Regions from separate parts of the Pseudarthrobacter adonitolis genome, predicted to be linked through region 1. Evidence: riboswitches for the same ligand, from Rfam matches in the RefSeq annotation. Region 1 holds a riboswitch; each other region holds the start of a gene.
What was found. A riboswitch is a leader RNA that binds a small molecule or an ion and turns the genes downstream of it on or off. The one in region 1 is predicted to bind thiamine pyrophosphate.
Positions count from the first base shown of each region.

Region 2: linked by a shared signal. The riboswitch ahead of thiD (bifunctional hydroxymethylpyrimidine kinase/phosphomethylpyrimidine kinase) and the one ahead of ACZYZ4_RS17785 (ECF transporter S component) in region 1 are both predicted to bind thiamine pyrophosphate.
Region 3: linked by a shared signal. The riboswitch ahead of thiO (glycine oxidase ThiO) and the one ahead of ACZYZ4_RS17785 (ECF transporter S component) in region 1 are both predicted to bind thiamine pyrophosphate.

Region 1 is NZ_JBVAYW010000027.1:18,134-28,318, reverse strand. It holds gene ACZYZ4_RS17825 (Na+/H+ antiporter subunit A) at 1-2,470, shown strand, start outside; gene ACZYZ4_RS17820 (Na(+)/H(+) antiporter subunit C) at 2,467-3,060, shown strand; gene ACZYZ4_RS17815 (Na+/H+ antiporter subunit D) at 3,057-4,664, shown strand; gene ACZYZ4_RS17810 (Na+/H+ antiporter subunit E) at 4,661-5,206, shown strand; gene ACZYZ4_RS17805 (MrpF/PhaF family protein) at 5,203-5,481, shown strand; gene mnhG (monovalent cation/H(+) antiporter subunit G) at 5,471-5,893, shown strand; gene ACZYZ4_RS17795 (DUF4235 domain-containing protein) at 6,002-6,265, opposite strand; gene ACZYZ4_RS17790 (heme-degrading domain-containing protein) at 6,307-6,849, opposite strand; TPP riboswitch at 6,906-7,047, shown strand; gene ACZYZ4_RS17785 (ECF transporter S component) at 7,112-7,762, shown strand; gene ACZYZ4_RS17780 (ABC transporter ATP-binding protein) at 7,762-9,399, shown strand; gene ACZYZ4_RS17775 (energy-coupling factor transporter transmembrane component T family protein) at 9,396-10,185, shown strand, end outside.
Region 2 is NZ_JBVAYW010000002.1:390,536-400,720, reverse strand. It holds gene ACZYZ4_RS04465 (Rne/Rng family ribonuclease) at 1-1,098, shown strand, start outside; TPP riboswitch at 1,200-1,297, shown strand; gene thiD (bifunctional hydroxymethylpyrimidine kinase/phosphomethylpyrimidine kinase) at 1,290-2,864, shown strand; gene rplU (50S ribosomal protein L21) at 3,137-3,445, shown strand; gene rpmA (50S ribosomal protein L27) at 3,507-3,770, shown strand; gene obgE (GTPase ObgE) at 3,887-5,476, shown strand; gene proB (glutamate 5-kinase) at 5,466-6,617, shown strand; gene ACZYZ4_RS04435 (glutamate-5-semialdehyde dehydrogenase) at 6,644-8,005, shown strand; gene ACZYZ4_RS04430 (hypothetical protein) at 8,081-8,311, shown strand; gene nadD (nicotinate-nucleotide adenylyltransferase) at 8,367-8,981, shown strand; gene ACZYZ4_RS04420 (hypothetical protein) at 8,989-10,185, shown strand, end outside.
Region 3 is NZ_JBVAYW010000001.1:403,074-413,258, forward strand. It holds gene ACZYZ4_RS02030 (aminopeptidase P family protein) at 1-588, opposite strand, end outside; gene ACZYZ4_RS02035 (PHP domain-containing protein) at 659-1,513, shown strand; gene ACZYZ4_RS02040 (hypothetical protein) at 1,637-2,011, shown strand; gene ACZYZ4_RS02045 (DNA-methyltransferase) at 2,080-2,952, opposite strand; gene ACZYZ4_RS02050 (DEAD/DEAH box helicase) at 2,961-4,664, opposite strand; gene ACZYZ4_RS02055 (RNB domain-containing ribonuclease) at 4,957-6,462, opposite strand; gene thiE (thiamine phosphate synthase) at 6,526-7,302, opposite strand; TPP riboswitch at 7,330-7,450, shown strand; gene thiO (glycine oxidase ThiO) at 7,442-8,791, shown strand; gene thiS (sulfur carrier protein ThiS) at 8,788-9,024, shown strand; gene ACZYZ4_RS02075 (thiazole synthase) at 9,029-9,844, shown strand; gene ACZYZ4_RS02080 (4a-hydroxytetrahydrobiopterin dehydratase) at 9,917-10,185, shown strand, end outside.

The sequences.
Region 1 (10,185 bases):
TCCCACCCTGATCAGCGGACCGACAGGCGCAATCGTTGCCGCCGCCGTCGTACTGATCCTGGCGGGTGCCATCAGTAAGTCCGCGCTGGTTCCGTTCCACTTCTGGCTTCCGGGTGCCATGGCGGCCCCCACTCCGGTGAGCGCCTACCTCCACGCCGCGGCCATGGTGAAGGCCGGGATCTACCTGGTGGCACGGCTCGCCCCGGGATTTTCCGACACCGCCTACTGGCAGGTCATCGTGCTGGGGCTGGGTCTGGCCACCATGCTGGTGGGCGGCTACCGGGCGCTCCGGCAGACCGACATCAAACTTATCCTGGCCTACGGCACCGTCAGCCAACTGGGGTTCCTGACCATGGTGGTGGGGCTGGGCACGCCGGACGCGGCACTCGCCGGCCTCGCAATGCTCCTGGCCCACGGACTGTTCAAGGCCACCCTGTTCCTGGTGGTAGGCATCATCGACCACCAGGCCGGTACGCGCGATATCCGCCAGCTGTCCGGCGTGTTCGGGTCGTCGCGGTCGCTCGGAATTGTGGCCGGCATCGGTGCCGCCTCGATGGCCGGCGTCCCATTGCTCGCCGGATTTGTGGCCAAGGAATCAGTCCTGGAAGCCTTTGTCCACCACGCTTCCGGCGGCGAGGCCTGGAGCATGCTGGTGCTCGTCGGCATCGTCCTCGGGTCCATTCTCACGTTCGCCTACAGCGCCCTCTTTATGTGGGGAGCGTTCGCGGTGAAGCCGGGAATTGAGCGGACAACGTTCAAGGCCGTCAAGCCGTCCTTCCTGGCAGCCCCCGCCCTCCTCAGCCTCCTCAGCATCGTCTACGGCCTCTGGCCGGCGCTGGTGGACGCCTGGGTCCAGCCCTACGCCGCGCTGTTCGCCTCCACCGCGTCCGACGCCGGCACACCTGCCGAGCAGGCAGGCCACCTTGCGCTGTGGCACGGTTTCACCCCCGCCCTGGGATTGACCGCCCTCACGTTCGCGCTGGGCCTAGCGATGTACTTCGGACGAAACCTGGTGGCACGCGCGCAGTCCCGTGTGCCTGGCTGGATCGACGGCGATCGCGTCTATCAGCTCATCATCGGCGCCCTGGACGACACAGCCGTCTGGATCACGGGCCGCACGCAGCGTGGTTCCCTGTACTTCTATCTCGCCGTTATCCTCACCATGGCGTTCGCTCTGCCGCTGACGGCCATGGTGCTGGCGGGCAAGCCGCTTCCGGACAACCTGTACTTCATCGATCCGTACTCGCCGCTGCAGCCTGTGGTCGGGGCAGGAATTGTGATCGGCGCGCTGGCCGCGGTCAAGGCCAACAAGCGGTTCCTCGCCGTGCTGATGGTGTCCGTGACCGGGTACGGGATCGCCCTGATGTTCGCGCTCCAGGGCGCCCCGGACCTGGCCCTCACCCAGATGCTCGTGGAAACCATCATCCTGGTGGCCTTTGTCCTGGCTATGCGCAGCCTGCCCGCCGAACTCCGTGACCGCACCGGCGGCAAGTACCGGGTGATCCGCGTGATCATCGGGGCGGCTTTCGGAGTCACCATGGTCTTCGCCGCCATCCACGCCATGGGCGCCCGGGTGGCCGTGCCCGTGTCCCTGGAATTCCCCCGGCTCGCCTATGAAGGCGGCGGCGGGCTGAACATCGTCAACGTGACCCTGGTGGACATCCGTGCCTGGGACACCTTCGGTGAAATATCCGTCCTTGCCCTGGCCGCCACAGGTGTTGCCAGCCTCATCTTCGTCCGCGGCCGCGGCGACCGGAGCAGGGTCTCAGAAACCATTGCCGAGGGCAGTGTAGGCCGCCAGGTTGCGGTGGATCCCGGGTCGCGGGAGGCAGCGGCGCTGGCCATCAGCCGCAAATTCGCAGCCTCCGCCCGGGATGCCTGGATCGTGGCGGGGCGGACCCTGGCACCGGAACGGCGCTCCATCATCTTTGAAGTGGTCACGCGGCTGATCTACCACTCCCTGATCATCTTCTCGCTCTATCTCCTCCTGGCCGGCCACAACCTCCCCGGCGGCGGCTTCGCCGGCGGCCTGACTGCCGGGCTTGCCCTGGCAATGCGTTACCTGGCCGGCGGCCGGTTCGAACTGCGCGAGGCCACCCCCGTGGGCGCCGGTACCCTGCTGGGGATCGGGCTCGCCACTGCGGCGGCGTCCGGCGTGGTACCGCTGCTGCTGGGAGGCCAGGTATTCCAGTCCGCCATCATCGAACTCTGGCTGCCGGTCTTCGGGGACATCAAGTTCGTCACGTCCACCATTTTCGACATCGGCGTATACATCGTGGTGATCGGCCTGGTGCTGGACGTCCTGCGCAGCCTGGGCGCCGAGATCGACGAACACTTTGACGAGCAGAGAACTGCGCCCGCCGAGGACGAGCCTGCCGAGGACTCGCCAACCGATGACGCCCCTGCCGCTGCCCAGGTGCGGGAACCCGTGGGCGTCCCTGCCGAAACCACCGCGAAGGGCCAAAGATGAGCGTCAACCTGACCCTGCTGGCCGTCATGGGTGCCCTGTATGCGTGCGGCATCTACCTGATCCTGGAACGCAGCCTCACCCGGGTGCTGCTCGGGCTGATGCTGCTGGCGAACGCCACCAACCTGCTGATCCTGGCCACCGGCGGCCATGCCGGCCTGGCGCCGCTGTACAACAAGGACACCGGCGCCCAGGAATACGCAGACCCGCTTCCGCAGGCCCTGATCCTCACGTCGATCGTGATCTCCTTCGCCGTGACGGCATTTATGCTCGGCATCATCTACCGCACATGGGTCCTGGCCCGCCAGGATGAGATCCAGGACGACGTCGAGGACCTCCGCGTCGCCGAGACGCCCCGCTTCGACGCCGAAGACGACGCCCCTATTCCGGCCGAGACTTCCGAGTTTCCCCTGACGATGCTTGGCAGCGACGGGAGCTCCGTCTCGGACCACGCCTCGACGTCGGACGGCCCGGAAGCGGCCGGCGATTCCGTCACGGCCGGTGCCAAGGAGATTCCTGCCGCGGATGCCGCCGCTGAAGAGCAACCCGGCTCGCGGAATGTAACCCCTGGTCCCGAAGGAGGTATGAAGTGAACATTGCAAGCTTTGCCCCGCTCGCCGTCGTGCTTCCCATCCTCGGTGCCGCCCTGGCCTTCCTGCTGATCCGGGACTCCCGCGCCCAGCGCGCCGTGAGCATTGCCGTGCTGTCCCTGACGCTCCTGCTCGAGTGCGCGCTGCTTGCTTCGGTCTGGAACGGCGGAACCGCCGCCGTGAACATCGGTGGCTGGCTGCCGCCGTGGGGCATCACGATGGTGGTGGACCAGTTCTCGTCCCTCATGCTCGTGGTGTCGTCCGCCGTCAGCCTCGCTGTGCTGGTCTACGCCACAGGGCAGGGCATGGCCGACGGCGACCAGGACGCTCCAGTGTCGATCTTCCACCCCACCTACCTGATCCTGGTGGCCGGCGTGTCCAACGCGTTCCTGTCCGGGGACCTCTTCAACCTGTACGTCGGATTCGAGATCCTGCTGACGGCAAGCTATGTGCTGATGACACTGGGCGGAACCGGCCCCCGAATCCGCGCCGGAGTTACCTACGTGGTGGTTTCCGTGGTGTCGTCGGTGCTGTTCCTGATCTCCATCGCCATGGTCTACGGCGCCACCGGAACAGTGAACATGGCCGACCTCGCCATCAAGCTTTCGGACCTGGACGAGGGAACCCAGACCCTACTGCACGTGATGCTCCTGGTGGCCTTCGGCATCAAGGCGGCCGTGTTCCCGCTCTCGTTCTGGCTGCCTGACTCCTACCCCACGGCGCCGGCGCCGGTCACGGCCGTGTTCGCCGGCCTGTTAACCAAAGTCGGTGTCTACGCGATGGTACGCACGGAAACCCTGCTCTTCCCCGGGGACAGCCTGAACACTCCGCTGATGGTGGCGGCGCTGCTGACCATGGTGGTGGGAATCCTGGGCGCCCTGGCCCAGAGCGACATCAAACGTCTGTTGTCCTTCACCCTGGTGAGCCACATCGGCTACATGGTGTTTGGCCTGGCGATGTCCTCGGTGGCGGGGCTGGGGGCCGCCGTGTTCTACGTGGCCCACCACATCACCATCCAGACCAGTCTCTTCCTGGTCACGGGCCTGATCGAACGCCGCGGCGGCAGTTCCTCCGTGGACCGGCTGGCAGGCCTTGCCAAGCTGTCACCCATGCTGGCCCTGCTGTTCTTTATCCCCGCCATGAACCTGGCCGGGATCCCGCCCTTCTCCGGGTTCCTGGGGAAGGTGGGGCTCATCCAGGCGGGCATCGAACTGGGCACGCCCCTGGCCTACGCCCTGGTGATCGGCGGCGTGGCCACCAGCCTCCTGACCCTGCTGGCCGTTGCGAGGGTCTGGAACCGCGCGTTCTGGCGCAAGCCCTCGGACGCTGAGCACCCGGACCCGGTCCTGCTGGCCGAGCCCGAGGATTCGGATACCGGCAGCCGGGCCGGCCGCAAAAACGTCACGCTGCTGCCCCGCACCATGGTGGGCTCAACCCTGGGCCTGGTGGTCCTTGGTGTGTCACTCACGGTCTTCGCGGGCCCGCTGTTCACCGTCTCGGACCAGGCCGCCCACGAAATGCTGGACAGGTCCGCCTACATCCAGGCCGTACTGGGCGAGGACACGCAAGTTCCCCCGCTGGCCCTGAAAGACGGAGGGGGCAAATGAGCCGCCGCCGGATTTCCCTGCGCCAGGAACTGCCCCTGCTGGTATGGCTGGTGATTGTCTGGGCTGCCCTGTGGCAGGACTTCAGCCCCGGCAACCTGCTCTTCGGCGCGTTGCTGGCCGTGCTCGTGGCCCGGATGTTCTACCTGCCGCCGGTGGAACTCAGCGGCCGCTTCAACATTCTGCACGCCGTGCCATTTGCCCTGCGTTTCCTGGGCAGGGTGGCGGCTGCCAGCATCGAGGTCATGTTTCTGGCGGCTGTCCGCGGCCCGAAGGTGATCAACGCCGTCGTCGCAGTCCCTTTGCGAAGCCATCAGGACCTGATGGTCACCGCCACCGGGCACGTGATTTCGCTGATCCCGGGCTCCCTGGTGGTGGAAGTGGACCGGTCAACGTCCACCCTGTACCTCCACGCGCTCAACGTCAGCAGCCGGGAAGAGATCGAGAACCTGCGCAAGGAAGTCCGCTCCATCGAAGCGGGCCTGATCAGGATCATGGGCACCCGCGAAGAACTCGAAGCAATCCGGCAGGAGGCCGCAGCATGATGCAGACCGTCCTGGCTGTCACGGCAGTCATTCTTTCGCTGGCAGCGGCGGGAGCCATCATCAGGATCTCCCGCGGCCCCTCGCTCTTGGACAGGGTGCTGGCCTCCGACGTCCTGCTCGCGATCCTCGGCGCGGCCCTGTGCATCGACATGGCCGTCAACCGGCACCTCAACAACCTCATGCTCCTGGTGGCGCTGTCCATCGTCGGCTTCATCGGTTCGGTGACCGTCGCGCGCTTCGTGGCCGACCGGCGGGAGCAGGCCAATGAATCCTGAGGCCAGCGTGATAGATAACGTCATCGATACCGTGTCGGCGATATTCCTTGTGGTGGGTGCCCTCATGTCGCTCGCCGCCGCCGTCGGCCTGCTGCGCTTCCCTGACCTGCTGAGCCGCATGCACGCGGCCACAAAGCCCCAGGTGCTGGGGCTGTTTCTGCTCCTGGCAGCGATCGGCCTGCAGCTGCGCACCTGGTGGGTGTGGCCGGTGCTGCTGGGGGCCTGGATTTTCCAGCTGCTGACGGTGCCCGTTTCCGCACATATGGTGGGCCGCTCCGGCTACCGCACCAAACACCTGCACCGCGAGCTGCTCAGCTCCGATGAACTTGAAGCCGTGGTTCAGAAGGCGGCGCAATCCGCCCGGGACGAGTCAGCCCGGGATGAAGCATCCGACGGCGACCGCCGGGACTGAGCGTCACTCGCCGCACGCCCCACGTGAGTTATTGTCCAGATAACACGGCGTCACGGCCGATTAGAGGCAGTTATCTGGACAAAAACTCAGCGGTTGCTGGTGGTGGGCTTAGACGATGTCCTGGGACTTGGCGAAGCGCACGATGGCCCGCTGCGTGCCGCGGTTGGCGAGAACCTGGATGATGGTGCTGACCGAGGCTGAAATGAGCGCGAAGGTGAGCGCCGAGCGGAGGCTCGTGGGGGTGTCTTCGTCTCTGCCGGTGGGTGCTTTCCTGCCGGTGGACTTTTCCCATACGGTGTTGACCATCTTGGTGCCGACGAATCCGGCGCCGAGGCTGATTGCAGTGCCGAGCAGCTTGATGAACAGGTTCATTCGTTGAACTCCTTGTGAGCGGATCCGGGACTGTCTTTAGCCTAACCCGGCTGCATGGACTCCAGAATCTCCCGCAGGGCTTCCACCACGAGATCGTGGTCCTGCTGCTGGGGCAGGCCCGAAACCGTCACCGTGGCCACGGCTCCCACGCCGGCGACGTACACCGGGAAGCAGCCGCCGTGCGGGGCGTAGGTGGACTCGTCGAACCAGCCGTGGTCCTCGATCCGGCCGCCGTGCAGCCTGCCGCGGAGGCCCACTAGCAGCGACGGGATCTCATACCTGGCGGCGGTGCGTTGCTTCGCCCGGATCCAGCGCTCGTTGTCCGGGGTGGCGCCGTCCAGGGCAACGTGGAAGAGCACCTGCTCGCCCTTGGTGATGTCGATCGGGATGGGCAGCCGGCGCGATTTGCCCAGCTCCACCAGGAGCAGCCCGAGGTTGAGGGAGTCGTCCTTGCTGAAATGCGGAAACTGCAGCTCGTTGATCTCGGCTTCGACCCGGGCAATCAGGGCCTCAAGCAGCCCCGCCGGCTGGGGCACCGTCGAATCGGGATTGAACGCAGTCACAGTCGGGTTGTTGGCAGTCATGGCCCACAATCTACCCCGCCCGCGGTGTAAACTGGATCACGCCCATCAGGGCAGATTTATTACGACAGGGGAGCGCCGCCGTCGGACATCACTGGCATTGCCAGGGAACCGCAGGTGGGCGCTGAGAGTGCGGACAGCCGCAGACCCTCGAACCTGATCCGGTTAGTACCGGCGCAAGGGAGTCGAGTTCTCGAAGTGTCCGGTATCGGCGGCAGCGCCGCACGCCGGGGCACTTTCCCCTCCTGTTCCTCAGGAGGACCGAATGACAACTGCATCAATCAAAAAAACCGGCAATACTTGGCGCGTAGTGGACATTGTGGTGGCGGCGCTCATCGCGATCACCGGCGGCGTCATCTTCTGGGCCTGGTCCCAGGGCGCCGGAATCGTTTCCGCCCCCATGAACGCGGTTTACCCCCCGCTGACCGGCTTGATCGCCGGCGGTTGGATGATCCCGGCTGTGCTGGGCATGCTCATCATCCGCAAGCCCGGCGCGGCGCTCTTCTGCGAAACCGTGGCCGCCACCGGCGAACTCATCATGGGCTCCCAGTACGGCGCCACCGTGCTGATCTCCGGGCTCCTTCAGGGCCTCGGCGCCGAGCTGGTGTTCTTCCTCCTGGTGTACGGCAACTTCCGGTTCAAGTCCTTCCTGCACCAGAAGTACAACCTCATCGCCGCACTGCTGGCCGGTGCCGGGGCGGGTCTCTTCTGCGGCCTGAATGACTCCTTCATGCCCTGGGGCTGGAACATCGCGTACGAACCCGGTGACAAGCTCGCCTACATCCTGTTCTGCACCCTTTCGGGTGCGGTCATCGCCGGGGCGCTGTCCTGGGTCGCCACCCGCGGCCTCGCCAAGACTGGTGTGCTGAGCTCCTTCGCATCGCGGAAGGCAGCTTCGGAGCCTGCGTTCAACTAATGACCGCTTCCGACGCCGGTGCCGCGGCAGGGGTGCGCCCCGCCGCGGTGTCCGCCCGTGGCTGGGGCTGGCGGCATGCCGGGCGTTCCGCCCCCGCCGTCCACGGGCTCGACCTTGATATCGCTCCGGGCGAGCGGGTGCTGCTGCTGGGCCCGTCGGGGGCGGGCAAGTCAACGCTGCTGCATGCGCTCGCGGGGGTGCTGGGTGATGAAGGGGACGACGCCGACGAGACCGGTTCGCTGCTGATCGACGGCGTGGTGCCCCGCGGGCAGCGCGGCCGCTCGGGCCTGATGCAGCAGGACCCCGAAACGCAGGTGGTTCTTTCGCGGCTGGGTGACGACGTCGCCTTCGGCGCCGAAAACCTCGCCGTTCCCCGGGACGAGATCTGGCGGCGCGTCCATGAAGCGCTCGACGACGTCGGGTTGCGGAGTGCGGGTGGTGGCGCTGGTTTGGGTGGCGCTGGTTTGAACGCAGACGGCGGGCCAGGTGCCGCCGGGCTCCCGCTGGACCACCCGACGTCGGCCCTTTCCGGGGGGCAGAAGCAGCGCCTGGCGCTGGCCGGGATCCTCGCGATGCGGCCCGGGCTGATCCTGCTGGACGAGCCCACCGCAAACCTCGATCCCGCCGGTGTGATGGAAGTCAGGGACGCCGTGGGCCGCTGCCTGGACAAAACCGGTGCCACGCTGGTGGTGGTGGAACACCGCGTGTCCGTCTGGAAAGACCTGGTGGACCGGGTTGTGGTGCTGCAGCCGGGCTCGGCAGCGGGCTCCGCAGGAAGTTCCGCCGCTACTTCCGCAGTCCTGCTGGACGGACCGCCGGACCAGGTGCTCGCGGAGGCACGGGACATGCTGATCGGCGCGGGCGTCTGGGTGCCGGGCTATGTCCCGGCAACCCGCCGCCGCGCGTCCACAGGCTCCGGTGACCTGCTGCTGGCCGCCGAGGACCTAGCCGTCTCCCGCGAGCGTCCGCGGCGCCGCGGCTTCCGGACCATCCCGCCCGTGCCGGTGCAGTCGGGCATCACGGCCCAGGTCCGTACCGGCCATGCACTCACCGTCACGGGGCCCAATGGCGCCGGCAAGTCAACGTTTGCGCTGACGCTCGCCGGACTCCTAGCGCCGGTAGCGGGGAAGGTGTCCGCCGCCGTCGAGCTTTCCGAGGGCGCGGGGATCGATCCCTTCAACTGGAAGGCCAACCAGCTGATTTCCCGCGTCGGAACAGTCTTCCAGGAGCCCGAGCACCAGTTTGTTACCGGCCGCGTGCTGGACGAACTGATGTTCGGCCCACGGCATCTGGGGCATGGCGAGGAGCGGGTTGATGAGCTGCTGGAACGGCTGCGCCTGACGCACCTGGTGGACGCCAATCCGTACACGCTGTCGGGCGGCGAAAAGCGGCGCCTGTCGGTGGCCACGGTCTTGGCTGCCCACCCGCGTGTGCTGGTGCTGGATGAGCCGACCTTCGGCCAGGACGCCAACACCTGGGCCGAGCTTGCGTCGTTCCTCTCCGAACTGCTCGACGCCGGGACCTCCGTGGTTTCAGTGACTCACGACCAGGAATTCAGCGCCGTTCTGGGCGGTGCCGAACTGCGGCTTGGCCCGGCCTCACGCGGCGGCGCCCGCCAGGAAGCAGGTGCGGCATGAGGGATGCCCTGACCCTCCGCGGCAACCACGCGCTGCTGACGCGCGCCAACCCGCTGGCCAAGTTCGCCGTTGTATTCCTCATCACCCTGGTACTGGCGCTCTCCATCGACTGGGTGTCCGCCACGACCGCGCTTGTGGCGGAACTGGCGCTCTTTCCGCTTGCCGGCCTCACCCTCCGCCCGTTGTGGCAGCGTGGCTGGCCGCTCATCATCGCGGCAGCCCTGGGCGGCTGGAGCACGGCGATCGTCGCGGCGGACAGCGGCGCTGTATTGCTCGACGTCGGGATCTGGTCTATCAGCGAAGGTTCCCTCCAGTTGGGAATCGGTTTTATGCTGCGCGGACTCGCGATTGCTCTACCGGCGATCCTGCTCATGACCTGCACAGACCCCACCGACCTCGCCGATGCGCTGGCCCAGAAGGCCCGTCTGCCGCACCGGTTTGTCCTTGGCACGCTGGCCGCGATGCGCCTGGTGGGACTTATGGCCGAGGAGTGGCAGACAATCGGCATGGCGCGGCGTGCCCGCGGCGTGGGCTCGCAAGGCAGCCCGCTGCAACGGCTGCGGGCCACTCTCGGGCAGAGCTTTGGGCTCCTGGTCCAGGCCATCCGCCGCGCCTCCCGGCTGGCCGTCACCATGGAAGCGCGCGGGTTTGGCACCGGGCAGCGGACGTGGGCCCGGGAATCCACGTATTCGCCGCTGGACGCCTGGGTGCTGGTGGGCGGCGTGCTGATCGCGGCGGCTGCTGTGGTTGCCGCGGCCGCGATGGGGACCTGGAACTTCGTCTGGC
Region 2 (10,185 bases), on a different contig from region 1:
GAATCCAACCGCGACCTGGTCCTGCGCCGCATGGTGGAGTGCTTAGGCCGCGACCGGACAAAGCACCAGGTGGCCGAAGTGACCTCGCTGGGCCTTGTGCAGATGACGCGCAAGCGCATGGGCACCGGGCTCCTGGAAGTCTTCGGGGAGCAGTGTGAAACCTGTGCAGGCCGCGGAATCGTCACCCACGACGACCCCGTGGAGCACCGCCGCGCCAACACCGTAGCCGCAGAGCACCACGTGCAGCGTGCGGATCACCGCCCGGACAGCCAGCGCACGGACAGCCAGCGCACGGACAGCCAGCGCACGGACAGCCAGCGCCCGGACAGCCAGCCGGGTGGCCGCACTGACCGGAAGCGCCGCCGCGGACGGGGCGGCCAGCCGCTGGAAACGGCGCCGGCAGCTCCGATGCAGATCCATACGGTCCACCCGGAACCCAGTGATGCCGAACGCCATGCCAAGGCTGAGGCCACGCGGGCAGCGCTTGCGAACATTGCGGCCGCAGCCCACGCTGCGCACATGCACGACGACGAAGTGGCTCACGCATCAGCTGCCGCGGGCCAGACTCCCGCTGCGCCGGTGCCGGCTCCGGCTGAGCGGTCCGAGACGGACTCCAACGGCCGCCCGGCCGCTGTACTGACGTTTGGCGGCGAGCAGGTGGTGCTGCCGTTCGTGCAGCACCACGAGGACCAGCCGCACGCACCTGCCCTGACACTTGACCGCCTCGCAGAGGCCTTCGCCCACCTTGGCGAGCCGGCCCCTGTAGCGGAAAGCACGCCGGCGGCAGCCCGGGCAACTGAAAGCCAGCCGGCCGAACCTGTCCGTCATCAGCAGCCCGCTGTGGCGGAGAAGGACTACTCCGACCACACCAAGCAGCCCCCCGCCCGCCGACCCCGTCGGAACCGGAGTGCCAGCCGTGCCCAGGGCGCAGCCAACGCCACGTCCGTGGAGCATCACGCAGCCGCTCCGGCGGCTGCCGCCGGACACACCCACGCCGCCAAGGCCCCGGAGTCCGTCAAGGCTCCCGTGGCTGACAAGCCGGCGGCCACCAACGCGCCCATCATCCTGGGCGTAGGGGTTCCGGCCTCGGAGCTCTGACCAAACAGTAGGGCAAGCCACTACAACGGCGCCCGGACGTGTCTGTGAATCACAGGCTGCGTCCGGGCGTCCGGCGTTAAGTCCTGAGGAACGCTAGGCTGGTGACTGACACGGGGTGCCGCGCAGAGAGCCGGCTGAGATCCACACCCGTTGAACCTGTCCGGTTAGCACCGGCGAAGGGATGTCCTCCTTTGGCTTCAACTTCTGTCCTTCCTCCTGCAACACCCCTGACTACGGCAACCCCCGCTGGGCTCCGGCCCGCACCAGGCCGCTCTTCTGCGGTCAAGGTGCTGCGTGACGTTCCGCGGGTGCTGTCCATTGCCGGATCGGACCCGTCAGGTGGCGCAGGCGTCCAGGCCGACCTCAAAAGCATTGCGGCGCTTGGCGGCTACGGGATGGCGGCCATCACCGCCCTGACGGTCCAAAACACACAGGGGGTCCAGGCGGTTCACGTCCCGCCGGCGTCCTTCCTGCGCCAGCAGCTCGATGCCATCAGCGACGACATCACCATCGACGCGGTCAAGATCGGCATGTTGGGCGACGCTGCGGTGATTGGCGTGGTCCGGGACTGGCTGGAAAAGGTGCGTCCCGCCGTCGTCGTTCTTGATCCGGTGATGGTGGCCACGAGCGGAGACCGGCTGCTGCAGGAGTCTGCCGAGGCGGCCCTGAGGGGGCTGCTCCCGCTCGCGGACCTGATCACCCCCAACCTGGCCGAATTGGCCATCCTGGTGGGGGAGCCGCAGGCGCGGGACTGGCTTGATGCGCTCGGGCAAGGGGAGCAATTGTCCGCCGCGACCGGTGCCACCGTCCTGGTCAAGGGCGGCCATCTCGACGGCGGTGCGTGCCCGGATGCCCTGGTCAACACCACTGGGCTGCTCACCCAGGAGGTGGTGGAAGTGAGCGGGGACAGGATTCCCACCCGCAACAGCCACGGCACCGGCTGCTCGCTGTCGTCGGCCATGGCTACGGCTCAGGCAAGGCTGGGGGACTGGGAGGCCGCACTGCGGAAGGTTAAGCCATGGCTGGTTGGTGCGCTGCAGACCTCTGCCCAGCTGGAGGTGGGCGGAGGCAACGGCCCAATCAACCACTTCCACCACATGCAGCGGGTTCCGGCAGTCGGCGAATTTGCACACACGCTGCGTCGGGCGTCGGAGCCGGATCTTGAGGCCATCTATGGGCTGGATTTCATTCGCGACCTGGGGGCCGGCACGTTGGCTGAGGAACAGTTCGCCTATTACCTCGCTCAGGACGCCATCTATCTCAACGGCTATTCGCGTGTCCTTGCCCGGGCCAGTGCGCTGGCGCCCACGGAAGCCGCGCAGCTGTTCTGGGCAAAGTCGGCCCAGCAATGCCTTGAGGTCGAATCCGAACTGCACCGCACGTGGCTGAGCACCAGAGCAGTGGAATCCGCCCTTGGACCTGTCACCAAGTCCTACGTGGACCACCTGCTGGCGGCCTCGGCATCCGGAAGCTACGCGGTCCTCGTGGCGGCGGTGCTGCCGTGCTTCTGGTTGTACGCCGACGTGGGACAGACCCTCCACGCGGAGTTCCTGGCTGCCGGTGCCCCTGCAGCGCACCCTTACGCCGACTGGCTGCGGGCCTATGCTGACGAGGACTTCGCACAGGCCACCCGCGACGCCGTCGCCATGGCTGACGAGGCCGGCCGGAGCGCTTCCGCGGATGAACGGGCGGCGATGCTTGTGGCGTTCAGGCAGTCATGCCGGTTCGAAGTGGAATTCTTCGACGCGCCGCGAATTCACTCCTGACAGTCTCAGGCCCGCGCGGCCTGTAGGATAGTCAGGCACGGTTTTGGATTGTCAGTGCAGTACCTGCTTGTGGGTCCTATCACAGACAACCGACCGTAACCAGCCTCATTTGCGGCCGAAGGCAAAATTAGCGTATTCTAGATCTTCGGTGCTTACGCCAACACTTGGGTTACGACCCCACGGCGTTGAGGCACAGCGAGAACCCAGCCAATTATGGAAACGGGTTCAGCACGCAAATTTAGTAATAAACGTCGAGAGAAGTGAGTTCCCAAGTGGTGTACGCGATTGTCCGCGCAGGCGGCCGCCAAGAGAAGGTTTCCGTTGGAGACTTCGTTACCCTGAACCGCGTCCCCGGTGGAGCCGGCAGCACCTTTGAGCTGCCCGCACTGCTCCTGGTAGACGGTGACAAAGTCACCTCTGCTGCTGCGGACCTGGCCAAGGTAACGGTTACGGCTGAGATCCTCGAAGACCTCCGTGGTCCGAAGATCGTCATCCAGAAGTTCAAGAACAAGACCGGTTACAAGAAGCGCCAGGGTCACCGTCAGGAATTGACCAAGGTCAAGATCACGGGTATCAAGTAACTCTTCGTTAGCGTTCAGGTTCTTCAGCAGATTCCCCAGAATTTAAAGGCAGGCATTTCAAATGGCACATAAAAAAGGCGCGAGTTCCACTCGCAACGGTCGTGACTCCAACGCCCAGTACCTCGGCGTCAAGCGCTTCGGCGGTCAGGTAGTTTCCGCAGGCGAGATCATCGTCCGCCAGCGTGGCACCCACTTCCACCCGGGCGCCGGCGTTGGCCGTGGCGGCGACGACACACTGTTCGCACTGGCCCCGGGAGCCGTCGAGTTCGGCACCCGCCGCGGTCGCCGCGTTGTTAACATCGTTGCTGCTGCAGCTGCAGAGTAACAAATAGTTCTGAAGCGGTGGAGCGGGCCATTTGGTCCGCTCCACTGTTCTTTTAACCGCATTACAATCGTTTTGTCGCCTTTGGGCGTACAGGAATCAGCACTGAGGAGATCCACGTGGCGAGCTTTGTAGACCGGGTAGTACTGCACGTATCCGGCGGTACCGGCGGCCACGGCTGTGTCTCTGTCCACCGGGAGAAGTTCAAGCCCCTGGGCGGTCCCGACGGCGGCAACGGCGGCGACGGCGGCGACGTCATCCTGCGCGTTGATCACCAGACCACCACGCTGCTTGACTACCACCACGCCCCGCACCGCCACGCCACCAACGGTGGACCGGGCATGGGCGACTGGCGCGGCGGCAAAAGCGGTGAGACCCTCATCCTCCCCGTGCCCGACGGCACCGTGGTCAAGGCCAAGGACGGCACAGTCCTGGCTGACCTTGTCGGCGAAGGCGCCGAATATGTGGCGGCCGCCGGCGGCCTTGGCGGCCTGGGCAATGCCTCGCTGTCCTCGCAGAAGCGCCGTGCCCCGGGGTTCGCGCTCCTTGGCATCGAGGGTGATGCCAGCGACGTTGTACTGGAACTGAAGTCCATCGCCGACATCGCGCTGGTGGGTTTCCCCTCTGCCGGCAAATCCAGCCTGATCGCGGCCATGTCCGCCGCGCGGCCCAAAATCGCCGACTACCCCTTCACCACGCTGATCCCGAACCTGGGTGTTGTCCAGTCCGGCGATGTCCGCTTCACCATTGCCGATGTCCCGGGCCTCATCGAGGGCGCCAGCGAAGGCAAGGGGCTTGGCCACCACTTCCTGCGCCACGTGGAGCGCTGCGCCGCCCTGGTGCACGTGCTGGACTGCGGCACGCTTGAATCGGACCGCGACCCGCTCTCAGACCTGGCCATCATCGAGGCCGAACTGGAAAAGTACGCCGTGGACATGAGCTACGCGGGTACCGACGGTGAGGTGGTCCCGCTGAATCACCGCCCGCGCCTGGTGGCCCTGAACAAGGTGGACCTCCCGGACGGCAAGGACATGGCTGAATTCGTCCGCCCCGAACTGGAATCCCGTGGCTACAGGGTCTTCGAGATCTCGGCCACCAGCCACGAGGGTCTCCGTCAACTGGGCTTCGCCATGGCGGAAATCGTCCAGGCCGCCCGTGACACCCTCGCCGCTGCCCCGCCGAAGGTCCAGCCGCCCATCCTCCGGCCCCGCGCCGTCAACGAGTCCGGTTTCAAGATCCGCCGCGAGGAGAAGAACCTCGAACCGCTGTTCCGCGTCCTGGGCGACAAGCCCGTGCGCTGGGTCAAGCAGACCGACTTCACCAACGAGGAAGCCATCGGCTACCTCGCGGACCGCCTGGCCAAGCTCGGCGTCGAAAACGAACTGTTCAAGCAGGGCGCCATGCCTGGCGACACCGTGGTGATAGGCGAGGACGACGGCGTTGTCTTCGACTGGGAGCCCACCATGATGGCCGGTGCCGAACTGCTGGCGGCACCCCGTGGCACCGACGTCCGCTTCGCCGACATCGGCGACCGGCCCACTCGCGGGCAGAAGCGGGACGAGCAGGTCGAACGCCGCGAGGCCAAGGCCGCCGCCCGCGCCGAGCTCGAGGCCGAGCGCAAGGCCGGGATCTGGACCGAATCGGTCAGCAGCCGCCGCGCCGCCATGCCGGTCAAGGAGAGTGGACTGGGCGCAGAAGATGACCAGTAACGCCGTCACCGCGGTCCCACGCAAGCGGACCGCGGACCGCAGCGTACTCTCGGATGCCCGCAGGATTGTTGTTAAGGTCGGCTCGTCGTCGCTGACCAGTATCAAAGGCGGCATCTCGGAGGAATCGCTGACGGCCCTCGCCGATGCGCTGGCAGCCAAGCGGAACTCCGGGACCGAGATCATCCTGGTGTCCTCCGGCGCCATCGCGGCCGGCCTGGCACCGCTGGGCCTCGCGAAGAGGCCACGGGACCTGGCTACGCAACAGGCGGCGGCCAGCGTGGGCCAGGGGCTGCTCATGGCCCGTTATACCCAGGCGTTCGGCGCCCACGGCGTGACCGTCAGCCAGGTGCTGCTCACCGCCGATGACCTGATGCGCCGGAGCCAGCACACCAACGCCTTCCGTGCCTTGGACCGGCTCCTCAACCTTGGCGTCCTTCCGGTGGTCAACGAAAACGACACCGTGGCCACGCACGAGATCCGCTTCGGTGACAACGACCGCCTTGCTGCCCTGGTGGCCCACCTGGTCCGCGCCGATGCGCTGGTGCTGCTCTCCGACGTCGACTCCCTGTATGACGGTCCGCCGTCGCACGGCGCCAAGCGGATTGCGCTCGTGGAAGGTCCGCATGACCTCGACGGCGTGACCATCGGCAAGGCGGGAAAGGCCGGCGTGGGAACCGGCGGCATGACCACGAAAGTGGAAGCCGCCACCATAGCGGCCGGCTCGGGCATCCACGCCCTGGTCACTTCCACCGCCAACGCCGCCGCCGCGCTGGCCGGCGAGGACGTTGGCACCTGGTTCAAGGTCAATGGCGCCCGCAAGCCGGTCCGGTTGCTGTGGCTTGCGCACCTTGCCTCCGTCCATGGCAGGCTGTTTCTCGACGACGGCGCCGTCAAGGCCGTGTGCCACCGCCGCACCTCGCTGCTTCCGGCCGGCATCTCGGCGGTTGACGGCGATTTTGAGGCGGGCGACGCCGTCGAAATGGTCAGTGCCGACGGCACGGTGATTGCCCGGGGCCTCGTCAACTACTCCGCGGCGGAACTGCCGCAGATGCTGGGACGGTCCACCAAGGAACTGGGCAAGGCGCTGGGCCGCGGATTTGACCGTGAAGTTGTTCACGTTGACGACCTGGTACTGGTCTGAGCCCGCGGCTCGCCTAAACTTGGATCATGACTGAGGCAATGACCCACCACACTGCTGCGATTTCCGGGGACAAGACTGCCGTTCCCGCTGCCCCGGAAGCGCCTGCATCAGTTGTCCCGCTGTCGCCGGGGGACGTCGAGGCTGCTGTCCACGCAATTGCCGATCGCTCACGGCACGCGGCCCGCCGGATGGCCAGGGCAAACCGGGCCTGGAAGGACCGTGGCCTGCGCGCCATCGGCGCTGCCCTGCTGGCGCGGAAGGACCAGATCCTGGCCGCCAACGCCAAGGATGTTGCCGCCGGCAAGGCCAACGGCACCTCCTTGGCCATGCTGGACCGGCTGACGCTGACAGCCGCCCGCATTACCGGACTTGTGGATGCACTGGAGAACCTGGCCAACCTGCCTGACCCGGTTGGCAACGTGGTCCGCGGCCAGACCCTCCCCAATGGCCTCCGCCTGCGTCAGGTAAACGTTCCCATGGGTGTCGTCGCAGCCATTTACGAGGCCCGGCCCAACGTCACCGTGGACATCGCCGGCCTTGCGCTGAAGAGCGGCAACGCCGTTATCCTCCGTGGCGGCACCGCCGCTGCAGCCACCAACGAAGCCCTGGTTCAGGTTCTCCGCGAAGCCCTGGACGGCGTCGGGCTGCCCGCCGATGCCGTGCAGACAGTGGACCAGTACGGCCGTGAAGGCGCGAACGCGCTGATGCGGGCCCGCGGGCGCGTTGATGTCCTGATTCCGCGCGGGGGCCGGGATCTGATCCAGTCCGTGGTGTTGAACGCCGCAGTGCCTGTCATCGAGACCGGCGAGGGCAACGTGCATATCTTCATCGACGAATCTGCCAGTGAGGACATGGCGGTGGAGATCCTGCTGAACGCCAAGACCCAGCGGCCCAGCGTCTGCAACACCGTGGAGACCCTGCTGGTCCATTCGCGGTCCACCGTGCTGCCCGCCGTCGCCGCCGCGCTGCGTGGTGCCGGAGTCACCCTCCACGCCGACGAGCGCGTCCGTGCAGCACTTCCTTCATCCGTTGAGTCCGAGCCGGCAACGGATGAGGACTGGGGAACCGAGTACATGGACCTGGACCTCGCCGTGGCCATGGTGGACAGCCTGGATGACGCCGTCAAGCACATCCGGACCTGGTCCACCGGCCACACCGAGGCGATCCTCACCAACGACCTCGCCAACGCTGAGCGGTTCATTGCTGAGGTTGACTCGGCCGCTGTCATTGTCAACGCGTCCACGCGGTTTACCGACGGCGGCGAGCTGGGCCTGGGTGCCGAGGTTGGCATCTCCACGCAAAAGCTGCACGCCCGCGGCCCGATGGGACTGACTGAGCTCACCACTACTAAATGGATCGTGCAGGGCGAGGGCCAGGTCCGCGGGTAGCAACGCGGTAATATAGACAGAAGTCCGGAACGGCGGGACAATCCGCTGCCACATCCTTGAACCTTAGGGGAGAAAATGCTGCTCCAGCAGATAGCCATGACCGTTGCCGAAGGCGGAGAACACGAACTCGCTCCGCTGTGGGCTGAGCCGTGGGTCTTCGGCATATCCATTTTCGCCATCCTTCTGGTGTTGATGTTCGTCACGCTCTCCTACTCCAACCTGGGCAACCGGCACACCGTAACGGACGAGCACGCCGATCCGCACCGCCAGCACCCCAACAAGCACGACCACGGCCAAGGCCACTGACATTTCGCGTGTTCTGCACCATGACGGTGCGCAAAGGCGGCTGCGGCTGGGCGTGATGGGCGGGACGTTTGATCCCATCCACCACGGCCACCTTGTTGCAGCCAGCGAAGTGGCCGCCAAGTTCGGCCTGGATGAAGTGGTCTTTGTCCCCACGGGACAGCCGTGGCAAAAGTCGCACAAGCAGGTCAGCGAGCCTGAGCACCGCTACCTTATGACGGTGATCGCCACGGCATCGAACCCCCGCTTCACCGTCAGCAGGGTGGATGTTGACCGGCCCGGTCCCACCTATACCATTGATACTTTGCGGGATCTCCGGACCCAGCGTCCGGATGCGGATCTGTTCTTCATTACCGGTGCGGATGCACTGGCGCAGATCCTGTCCTGGAAGGACATTGATGAGCTGTGGTCCCTGGCCCATTTTGTCGGCGTGACACGGCCGGGACATGTGCTTGATGGCATGGGCCGCAAAGACGTCAGCCTCCTCGAGGTGCCCGCCATGGCCATCTCGTCCACGGACTGCCGCGCCCGCGTAGCCGGGAACAACCCCGTCTGGTACCTCGTGCCGGACGGAGTGGTCCAATACATCGCCAAATATGGTCTGTACGCCGAGGGATCAGATCCCCAGGACGTCCGAACTACCCAAACAGACGAGCCAGCCAGTACTGAATGAGTCCTCAATGAGTCAGGAACAGCCCCCCGTCCGCAGCCGCCGCGAACTGCGGCAGGCCAGAGATGAGAACACGGCTCCCGGGTCCAACGGCCCGGGCCAGGTTTCGCCTGCCTCAAAACAACGGCGAGCGGCTGACGCCCCCGTGGACTCTGTCCCCGAGCAGTCCCAGGCGCAGCGGTCCTCGCAGATCCGTGCGCGCGACCGCGCGGCGCTCCGTGCCATCAAAGAACTTGAGGAGAAAGAGGGCCAGCTATCCGCCGGCGGCCCTCCCACCCGCAGGCAGTTACGGCTCCAGCAGCTGAAGGAACAGGCCGTCACGTCGGCCAATCCCATCATTCCGGCCCCCATGGGGCAGCCCCTGCCAAGCCAACCTGCGCCGAGCCAACCCAAACCAGGTCAGGCCAAACCAGGCCAAGCCAAGCCGGGCCCAATGAAGCCAGGCCACGGCACCGCCGGATCCGAAAAGGCCCAGGCCGCTGTTCCGGCCAATGCCAAGGGCGTCCCGGATGGCATGAGCGTGGAGCAGGCACTCGCGGCCCGCACACTTATTGCCGAGCAGGCCAAGAACCAACTGGCCAAGATGGAACACATCGCCTCCATGGACCCCGAAGCGGTGGATCCGGACATTCTTGCGGAACAGATCGCGTTGGCCGAGCGTGCGGCGGTGCTCAACCGCCGGGCGATGGCCAAGCAGAAGCTGGCCGAGCAGGCCGCCCCTGCCGCGCAGAGCGTCCCTGCACAGCCAGTGTCAGCACCCATGCTGGCTGCAAATACGCAGGCCGTGGCCACCCAGTCCGTTCCCCAGGGCCCGGCCACCGCCGACAACCTGGCCATGGTGACGCCGCTGGAATTCGTGCAGGTGCCCGGCGTCGACCGTCCTGTGATGAAACCCCCAGCGACCTCCTATGTACCGGTGGTGACCCAGCCCGGATTTAAGGTCCGGCCTGGCGGCAAGGGCCGCCGGCCGTCCACTACGTCAAAGGCGCCAGCCGCGGGTTCTGGACAGGCAGCCGCTTCGGGCCGTTCCCGGGTTATCGCCCGTGCGGAAGCTGCTGCCAAGGCGGCCGCGGAATCGAAGCGCGTCGTGCCCGTGCAGCCGGTCGTGGCCGATATGCCAGGGGGGGAGCCGGACGATCTGTTCGATGACCTGCCACGCATCCCGGCCCGGTCAGCGCATGGGCTGGAGCCGCTGGATGCGGCAACG
Region 3 (10,185 bases), on a different contig from region 1:
GGAGATGCCGCCGATCTCGGGGGCGCCCACGTTCTTGGTGATCGCAGCCTCGAGTCCATCGATATGGGCGGTGGCCAAGCCCAGGCGCGCTTCGAACTCGGCAAGTGTGGGCCGGGCACCGATCCAGAACTCGCCGGAACGTGAGTCGGCGTAGAACTGTTCAGTATCCCGGCCGGCCAGCGGGCGGAAGTACAGCGTGGCGCGGTGGTGACCGCCGCCGTCGCCCTTTCCTTCACCAGCGGGTTCCAGAATGAGGACGGCGTCAGGCTCATGGTCCAGGCCCAGGCCGGTGAGATGCGCAAACCCCGAATGCGGACGGAACCTGTAGTCGCAGTCGTTGGAGCGGACCTTCAGCGCACCGGCGGGGATGACCAGGCGTTCGCCTTGGAACTTCTCCGAGATGGCCTTGCGCCGGGCCGCGGCGTAGTTGGCCACGGCGTCGAGCGCCGGCAGTTGCTGCTCGGAAGGCGCCCAGTTGCTGGCCATAAAGGTTTTGAAGGCAGCGGAACTGGGCCGCTGCGAGCGGTTGTTGACGCGCTCGTCGAGGGGCTGGGAGGCAGAGTTCAGGGTATTTTCGGCGTCGTTCACGGCACCATCGTCTCACCAGCACCGAGGCGGGGCCAATACCGGCGCGGGCGCGGTCAACTAGGCTGGGCAAGTGAGGATTGACCTGCATGCCCACTCGAATGTTTCGGACGGCACCGAAACCCCCGCCGACGTGATGGCTTCGGCTGCCCGGGCGCGCCTGGACGTGGTGGCGCTGACCGACCATGACTCCACGGATGGCTGGGCTGAGGCGTCCCTCGCGGCGCTGGAAAACGGGGTGGCATTGGTTCCCGGCATGGAGGTTTCCTGCCGGACCGGGCAGGGCATCAGTGTGCATCTGTTGAGTTACCTACACGATCCTGCCCACCCTGGGCTGCTTGAAGAGATCACCAAGGCCAAGGACGCGCGCGTCACCCGGGCGGAACGCATGGTGACTTTGCTCGCCGAAGACTACCCGCTGACGTGGGACGACGTCATCCACCATGTGGCTCCCGGGGCTACCTTGGGCCGGCCGCACATCGCTGATGCCCTGGTGGCGGCCGGTGTGGTGTCTGACCGCTCGGAGGCGTTCACGTCCATCCTGACGTCCCATTCGCGCTACTTTGTCCAGCACTACGCACCCGACCCAGCCACCGCCGTCGAACTTGTCCGGGCCGCAGGAGGCGTTCCCGTGTTCGCCCACCCCGTGGCGTCCGGCCGGGGCCGGATCGTGGGGGAGCGCACGTACCGCGACATGATCGACGCCGGCCTGGCGGGCCTGGAGATCGACCACCGCGACAACCCGGAGGAGGGGCGCGATTTCCTCAGGGGACTTGCAGCCAAGCACGGACTGCTGATCACGGGCTCATCGGACTACCACGGAACGGGCAAACCGAACCTGCTCGGAGAAAACCTCACGACTGCAGAGGTGCTGGCACGGATCGAGGAACTCGGCACGGGAACCGCCGTGGTGCGTGCGGAGCCGTAGCATACTACAGCGTATTGACTAGTCGTCGACGCTGAGTACTCTAGCGCTTACTGGGGAGCGGCGCAGGCCGCGCCATTGGAGGTCTCGTCTCAAGCAGTGTCCAACGAGTGACGGAGAGAATCGATGTTCAAGAAATCCCTGGCCGCGGCTGGCCTTGCTGCCGCCTTTATGTTTGTTCCCACAGCCGCCAATGCGCTGGACTGTACCAACGCCAGCCGCCCGGACAATCTCACCGGGGCCACTTTTTACGAGCCGTTCCCGGGCTTCCAGCTCTATGTTAAAGGCAATTGGGCCTACAGCGTCGCGGACAACGCCTGGATCTTCGTGCCGCCGGGATCGCTCAAGGAGCTTGACCCAACGGCGCCCATCGGCCAGAAGGGGAACTTCCAGAACGGCAGCCATGCGCTGCTGGTCAACGCGCACTGTGACTCCAACGGCGTCGTTCTGGACAACCGGCAGTCTGACCACGGCATCCAGCTGATGCATGGGTGCGGATAGAACCACCGGCTGACAAGCAAGTCGCATTTAACGTCGTTTTGGGCGCCCATAACGACGTTAAGTGCGGCCTAGATGGCCGGGAACGACGAAAAGGTCGCCTTGGCACCCAACCGCTTGGCCATCACGTCGATTGCGGGCTGGTTTTGGTCCACGCACACGAACTTCCGGTCCAGTTTGGCCGCCACGGCGCCGAGCGTCCCGGAACCGGCAAAGAAGTCCAGGCACCAGTCACCGGGCCGGCTTGACGCCGTCACCACACGGCGGATGAGGCCCTCAGGCTTCTGCGTGGGGTACCCGGTCTTTTCCTTGCCCGTGGGGGAGACGATGGTGTGCCACCAGACGTCGGTGGGCAACTTCCCGAGCTCCCGCTTGGCCGGTGTCACCAGGCCGGGTGCCATGTATGGCTCACGGTCCACCTCGGCGTTGTCGAAGTGGTATTTCGCCGGGTTTTTGACGTACACGAGGATGTTGTCATGCTTGGTGGGCCAGCGGTACTTGGCGCGGGCACCGTAGTCGTACGCCCAGATGATCTCGTTGAGGAAGCACTCGCGGCCGAAGATCGCGTCAAGCATCACCTTGGCATAGTGGACTTCCCGGTAGTCCAGGTGGAGGTAGAGCGTGCCGTCGTCTGCCAGCAGCCGCCAGGCCTCCACCAGCCGGGGTTCCAGGAATGACCAGTAGTCACTGAAGGCGTCATCGTACCGGTGCAGGGCGCCCTTGATGGTGTCGTAGGAACGCCCCTTGAAGCCCACGCGGTCGCCGTCACCGTCGGTGTTCAGCACCATCCGGGTTTCCTGGCGCTTCTGGACCCTGCCGGTGTTGAACGGCGGGTCAACGTATATCAAGGTGAAGGCGCCGTCCGGCAGCGAGGGGAGGAACTCCGCGTTGTCCGCGTGAACCACCAGGTTGCTGCCGTCCGGCGCCCAGACGGTGTCAGTCATCGAGGCTGTTATGCCTCGGTGCTGCCGGGCTGCGCACCGTTGTCGGCGCCGGCCACCACTTCGCCGTTGCGGCGGCGGGTCCGGGTCCGGCTGCGGCGGGCACGGGGGTCCACTTCGCCGTCGGCCGGAGCCGCTGTAGCCGGTTCCGGGGCGGGGCTGGTGCCGGCCGTCGCCGCATCAGACGTACGACGACGGCGGTCACCGGAGCGTCCGCCGGGCTCGCCGGTGCGGCGGCTGGTGGAGCGGCCGGCGTCACGGTTGCTGTCGCGGCCGCCATCGCGGCCGCCATCGCGGCCGCCGTCACGGCCACCGCTGGGGCGGGTGTTCTTTTTGCCGGTCTCGCCCAGGTCCTCGAGGACCTCGGCGTCGACCCCGGCCAGCACGCGCTTGTTGCGGGGCAGGCGGCCCTTGGTGCCTTCCGGGATGTCCAGCTCTTCGTAAAGGTGCGGCGAGGAGGAGTACGTTTCCACGGGCTCGGGGACGCTGAGTCCCAGAGCCTTGTTGATCAGGCCCCAGCGCGGCATGTCGTCCCAGTCAACGAAGGTCACGGCGGTGCCCTTGTTGCCCGCGCGGCCGGTGCGGCCCACACGGTGCAGGTAGATCTTTTCGTCCTCAACGCACTGGTAGTTGATAACGTGCGTGACGTCGTCGACGTCGATGCCGCGGGCGGCGACGTCGGTGGCCACCAGGACGTCCACCTTGTTGTTGCGGAAGGCGCGGAGAGCCTGCTCGCGGGCGCCCTGGCCGAGGTCACCGTGGATGGCGGCAGCGGCGAAGCCGCGGTCCACGAGTTCCTCGGAAACCTTCGCGGCAGTGCGCTTGGTCTTGGTGAAGATGATGGTCCGCCCGCGGCCGCGGGCCTGCAGGATGCGGGCAACAACTTCGATCTTGTCCATGCTGTGGGCACGGTAGATGAGCTGGCGGATATCGCGCTTGGTGAGGCCCTCGTCGTCCGGATCAGCGGCCCGGATGTGGGTGGGCTGCGTCATGTACCGGCGGGCCATGGCGATGACCGGGCCGGGCATGGTGGCGGAGAACAGCAGGGTCTGGCGGACCGCAGGGGTACCGGCGATGAGCGTTTCCACGTCCGGGAGGAAGCCGAGGTCCAGCATTTCGTCGGCCTCGTCAAGGATGACCATCTTGACGTTCTTCAGGACGAGGTGCTTCTGCTTGTAGAGGTCGATGAGGCGGCCGGGAGTACCAACGACAACCTCGACGCCGTTCTGCAGGGCCTCCACCTGGGGCTCGTAGGCACGGCCGCCGTAGATGGTGGTGATGCGGGCGTTGCGCTTCCGGGACGCGTTCTGGAGATCGTTGGCCACCTGAACGGCCAGCTCGCGGGTGGGCACAATGACCAGGGCCTGCGGTGCGCCGGGAACGGCGAGCTTGTCATAGCCGGCGTCGTCCGGACCTACCACGCGCTGCAGGGCGGGAATGCCGAAACCGAGGGTCTTGCCGGTGCCGGTCTTGGCCTGCCCGATGATGTCGTGGCCCGAAAGCGCCACCGGCAGGGTCATGGCCTGGATGGGGAAGGGGTGGGTGATCCCGGCGTCGGCGAGGGACTCCACGATGTCGGCGCGGACGTTGTAGTCAGCGAAGGATTTCTCCTCAATCTCGTGCGGCTTCTCGTCCGAGATGATGGTTTCTTCGGGTTCGATCGTCTCGATGCCGGAGTCATCAGTCAGGATCTGGTGGGTATGCAATTCACTCACAGGGGAGTTTCCTTATTCATTTGGGCATTGGCGCTGCCTGCTCAACGGGCCGGCCAACGTGGCCGTTCCGGAGCACGCTCTGGCGCGCAAGCAAATCCAGTGGAAGCCGATCGCGGGCTATCAAAATGCTGGCACTGGTGACCAACGGGTGCATCTCAAGATCGCGTAGGGGCGGGCTTGTTGAATTCAAAATCAAGGAAATCAACGACCGGGCATCCATATCTACTTCTTCAGTCTAGCCGTACGGACCCGGAATCCCGGCTTTGGGCCGAACAGGCAGGGCGCTAATCGTTCAGGCAAGGAGCTCGAAGTGGACCTCGCGCGCGGCAATATCGGAGGAGATCAGGCGGACCCGCACCTTGGTGCCGGATTCCAGGTCGCCAGCGCAGCGGGCCGTCACGGCGGGTTCGGCGATCTGGATGATCCCCGAGGGACCGCTCCCGTTTTTCGCAGCGCCAATCTTGGTGCCGTTGCCGTTTTTCCCGTTGCCGTTTCCGTTGTCTTTTTGTGGCTTGGAGCCGGAAATCACGATCGCATCGAAGTCCTGGCCCACATGGTTGACCAGGAGTGCGGCCTCCACGGTGTCCAGGGCCATGCGTTCCATCCGCGATGCCAGCTGGTCGGATCCGGCCATGATCTCCGGCAGGGACGGCAGGGCTTCCCGCGCCCAGTCCGGTACCGGCTTGCCGTTGCTCAGGGCTTCGCAGATCACCAGGACAAAGCGGTCGATAAGACGCCGGAGCGGTGCTGTGGTGTGGGCATAGGCGGCGCCGATGGCGGACTGGATGGCGTCGTCCGGCACTGTGCCGTCGAACGCCGTGTAGCTGGCGCCGCGGAACAGCATGCCGGCGGAGTGCAGGATGGCCAGTTGCCGGGGCTCTGTCGGATCAAGGCTGCGGAGGTATTCGCCGTAGCTGATTTTGCCGTCCCACGGCTTGCCCAACGCCTCGGACTGGAGGCGGAAGTGACGCAGGGAGCGCTCGTCCGGGGCGGGCATGGTGCGCAGGATGCCCACTTTTCCTGCCAACATCAGGTTTGCCGCCGCCATTCCCGTCATCAGGGAGATCTGGGCGTTCCAGTCCTCCACCGGAAGCTGCGGCGCCGCGGCAATCCGGTAGCCGCCGTCGGGCAGTTGGACGATTTCCTGCTCAGGCATGTTTAGGCTGGCACCGCCGCGGCGGCGCTCCAGCTCGACGCGCTTGAGGCCCACTTCCTTCAGGAGCTGCAGGACGGGACCGGCTGTTCCGGCGTCGAGCTCGGCCTGGACTCCCTTGTAGCTCAGCTTGGCGCGGCTGCGGATGGTGGCCCTTCGGACAGCCACCTTGGAGACTTTCGCGGCGTCGTTCAGCCCGAACTCCCAGACATATGCGGAACACAGCTGCCCGGCGAGGAGGCTGCCGGCCCCTTCGCTGATGACCTCCGGGTGCAGCGGGATACGGCCGTCAGGGGCGTAGAACGTCTGGCCGCGGCGGCGGGTCTCTGCGTCCAGTCCGCCGCCGGGGCGGACAAAGGACGGCACATCAGCGATGGCGTAAAGCACCCGGTAGCCAGTGCCCGCGCGCTCGATGAACAGCGCCTGGTCCAGGTCAGTGGATGATGCCGGATCGATGGTGAGGAAGTCCACGTCCGTCAGGTCAGCGCCCGGCAACTCGTGTGCGGCCACTGCCGCCTCCGCGTCCCGGACCGCCTCCGCCGGGTAGGGTCCCGGCAGTTCCAGCTCGGTCCGCAGGGCGCTCAGCGCCGCCGCGAGGTCGTTGGTCTGCTCGTGGACATTGGGGGCCAACCGATGATGTGACACGAAAGTCAGGTTAGCCCGATTTCCACGGATCGTGCACGCCCGCCGCCCGCCACGCGGGGATTGTCAGGATGCGCCCGCGTCCAGGGCCGCCAGGAGTGCCGCGGCGGCCGCTGCGGGATCGGAGGCTTCGGTAATGGCACGCACCACAACAATCCTGCCGGCACCGGCGTCCACCACCTGTTCTACGTTGCCGAGATCGATGCCTCCGATGGCAAACCAGGGCAGCGTGGCTTGTGTGCCACCGGCAGCGCGGACTGCTTCGGCCGCGTACCGCACCAGGTCAAGGCCGACGGCGGCCCGGCCGGGTTTGGTGGGAGTGGCCCAGACCGGTCCGACGCAGAAGTAGTCCAGGCCGCCTTGGGCAGTCAGCCCACCGGACAGCCGGATGGCGCCTTCGATCTGTTCGGCGGTGTGCGTGGAAAGCCCGATGGCTGTGCGCCCGCCCAGGAGCGTGCGGGCGGAAGCAACCGGCAGGTCCTTCTGCCCGATGTGGAAGACAGGGGCGCCGGACAGCATCGCGATATCGGCACGGTCATTGACTGCCCACAGCTTTCCGTGGCGTTCGGCCGCTGCCTGAAGCACGGCCAGCAACTCCAGTTCCTCGGCCGCCTCGATCGCCTTGTCGCGGAGCTGGATGATGTCGACGCCGCCGGCAAAAGCCGCGTCCACAAACTCGCCAAAGTCCCCGCGGTCCCGGCGCGCTTCGGTGCACAGGTACAGCCTGGCGCTGTGCGGGAGGCCGGTGCCTATGCCGCCAGCGGGGTCTGTTCCGGTCAAAGATGCGGGGGTGGAAGAGCTGGCGGAGGACGTGCCTGCAGCGGCGATGGATTGCGAGTTCATGGAAACCAGCCTAATTCCCCTAAACTGGGCGGGTACTGCGGGAGCCCGTTGCAGCCGTCACAAAGCGGCCGGGCTGAGAGGGCGTCAGAGCCGACCGCTTGACCTGATCCGGCTAGTACCGGCGTAGGGAAGGAACCACGTGCCCCCTGCAATAAGCAGCCCACCTGAGACTGCATCAGCCGGCCCGGCCGCAGTCCTGCACGCCGACGTGGCAGTCATCGGCGGCGGAGTCATCGGCCACGCCATAGCCTGGGCGGCTCGGCGATCCGGCCGTTCCGTGGTGCTGATCGATGACGCGCCCGGGAACGGCGCCAGCTGGGCAGCCGCTGGCATGCTTGCTCCTGTGAGCGAGCTGCATTACCAGGAGGAAGACCTCCTTGAGCTGATGCTTGCATCCTCCGGCCTGTGGCCTGCGTTCGCGGCAGACCTCGCACTGGCCGGGGCTGGAGATACCGGATATCTGACGACGCCGACCCTCGCCATCGGCGCGGACGCTGCGGACCGCCGGGCGCTGATGGACCTTCGGGCCGTGCAGCAGGCCAGCGGCCTGGTGGTGGAACCCCTGACTGTCCGTGTGGCCAGGACGAGGGAATCCCTGCTCAGCCCGGCCATATCCTGCGCCCTGGACATCCCCGCAGACCACCAGGTGGATCCACGGAAACTGTTGGCGTGCCTCCAGGAAGTCCTGGCCGTCCACGAACCGGGAGCAGGAACCGCCGTGGCAGGTGCCCGCCGGGGATTCGCCGTTGACCAAAGGGCCGCTGCCCTTCTCTGGGAGGACGGCCGCGTCAGCGGCGTGAAGCTCGCCCACGGCGGAAGTGTCCAGGCCGGGGAGACCATCGTGGCCAACGGATTGCAGGCGGCGTCGCTGGATGGCCTGCCGGTTGGACTGCACCTGCCGCTACGGCCCGTCTACGGTGACATTCTTCGACTGGCTGTTCCGCAGCACCTGCGCCCGCTCCTCACCTCGACGGTCCGCGGGATGGTCCATGGCGTGCCCGTCTACATCGTTCCCCGGCAGGACGGCACGGTGGTGATCGGGGCAACGCAGCGAGAGGACGCGCTCGCCGGTTCAGGCGACGACGCTGCTGTCTCGGCCGGTGGCGTCTACCAGTTGCTGCGTGACGCCCAGGTCCTGGTGCCGGCCGTCTCGGAGCTTGAACTCCTGGAATGCACAGCACGGGCAAGACCGGCGACCCCGGACAACGCACCTCTCCTCGGCCGCGTACCGGTGTCCGCACCAAGCACAGGGAACACGGGGATCATTGCCGGGCTCATTGTTGCCACCGGGTTTTTCCGCCACGGAGTGCTGCTTGCTCCGGCGGCGGCGGCCATCTGCCGGGACCTGCTGGACGGCCGGACGGACCCGCGATGGGGGGCGCTCAGTCCGGCCCGCTTTTCAGGAAAGCACCACATAGCCGGCACACAGTCCCCGCGAAAGGACATCAGCAGCACGAAGGACCTCGACCCACAGAAGGAATCAGCATGAACATCACCCTCAACGGCTCGCGCCATTCCGTGGCGGATGACGCCTCCATCACCACCCTCATCAGCCAGATCACGGGCCGCCTGCTCGCAGCCAACGGCCAGGCGACAGACGGGCAGAAAATCGGCGTCGCCGTCGCCCATAACTCCGAAGTAGTACCCCGCAGCCAGTGGTTCGTCACGGCCCTCGCCGAAGGTGACGACGTCGAACTGGTCACCGCAGTCCAGGGAGGCTGACACCATGACAGTAACCAGCAACATCAGCACACAAAACCGTCCCGTGGCCGCAGACAGGCTGGTCATCGACGGCGTCGAGCTCGGCTCCCGCCTCATCATGGGCACGGGTGGCGCGCCGAGCCTCGACGGGCTGGGCGCCGCCCTGCTGGCGTCCGGAACCGAACTGACCACGGTGGCCATGCGGCGCTATTCGCCCGCTGAATCGGGGTCCCTTTTCCAGCTCCTGGTGGACCACGGGATCCGGATCCTGCCCAACACCGCAGGCTGCTTCACCGCCCGGGACGCGGTCATGACGGCGGAACTCGCCCGCGAAGCGCTGGAAACCGACTGGATCAAGCTGGAAGTCATCGCCGACGAACAGACCCTGCTGCCGGACGCCGTGGAGCTCGTGGATGCTACGGAACAGCTTGTAAACCGGGGCTTCAAAGTCTTCGCCTACACCAACGATGACCCGGTCCTGGCCCTGCGGCTGGAAACCCTGGGTGCCACCGCGGTTATGCCGCTCGGAGCGCCCATCGGCACCGGCCTGGGAATCCTGAATCCACACAATATCGAACTGATCGTCTCGCGCGCCTCGGTGCCCGTGGTGCTGGACGCCGGCATCGGCACGGCGTCCGACGCCGCTCTGGCCATGGAGCTTGGTTGTGATGCCGTGCTGCTGGCCACTGCAGTCACGCGTGCGCAGAACCCGGCACTTATGGGGGAGGCCTTCAAACACGCCGTCATCGCCGGTAGGCTGGCGAAAGCGGCCGGCAGGATTCCGCGCCGCGAGCACGCCTTGGCGTCATCGGCCATGGAAGGACGGGCAGAATTTCTGTAGGCCGTTTTCTCCAGGCCCGGCCCCGTGACCAGCCGCACGGGCGGGCTCAAAGGACGAGCCAAGGAGGCCGCCATGGCCGGCAAGCAAGACACACTCACGCGGGAGCGGATCGAGGCCGTCCTCGCCGCGCTGCCCGGCTGGCAGTACCGGCTGGGCGGGCTCGTCGCTGTCTATAAGACGCCGACGGCGGCCGCCGCACTCGAGCTGATTGCCGCCGTCGGACGCCTGGCGGAAGAGCAGAACCACCATCCGGACCTTGACTGGCGCTTCAACAGGGTGCATCTCCGCTATACATCCCACGACGCCGGCGGCAAGGTCACTGAGCGGGATGCCGCTGCCGC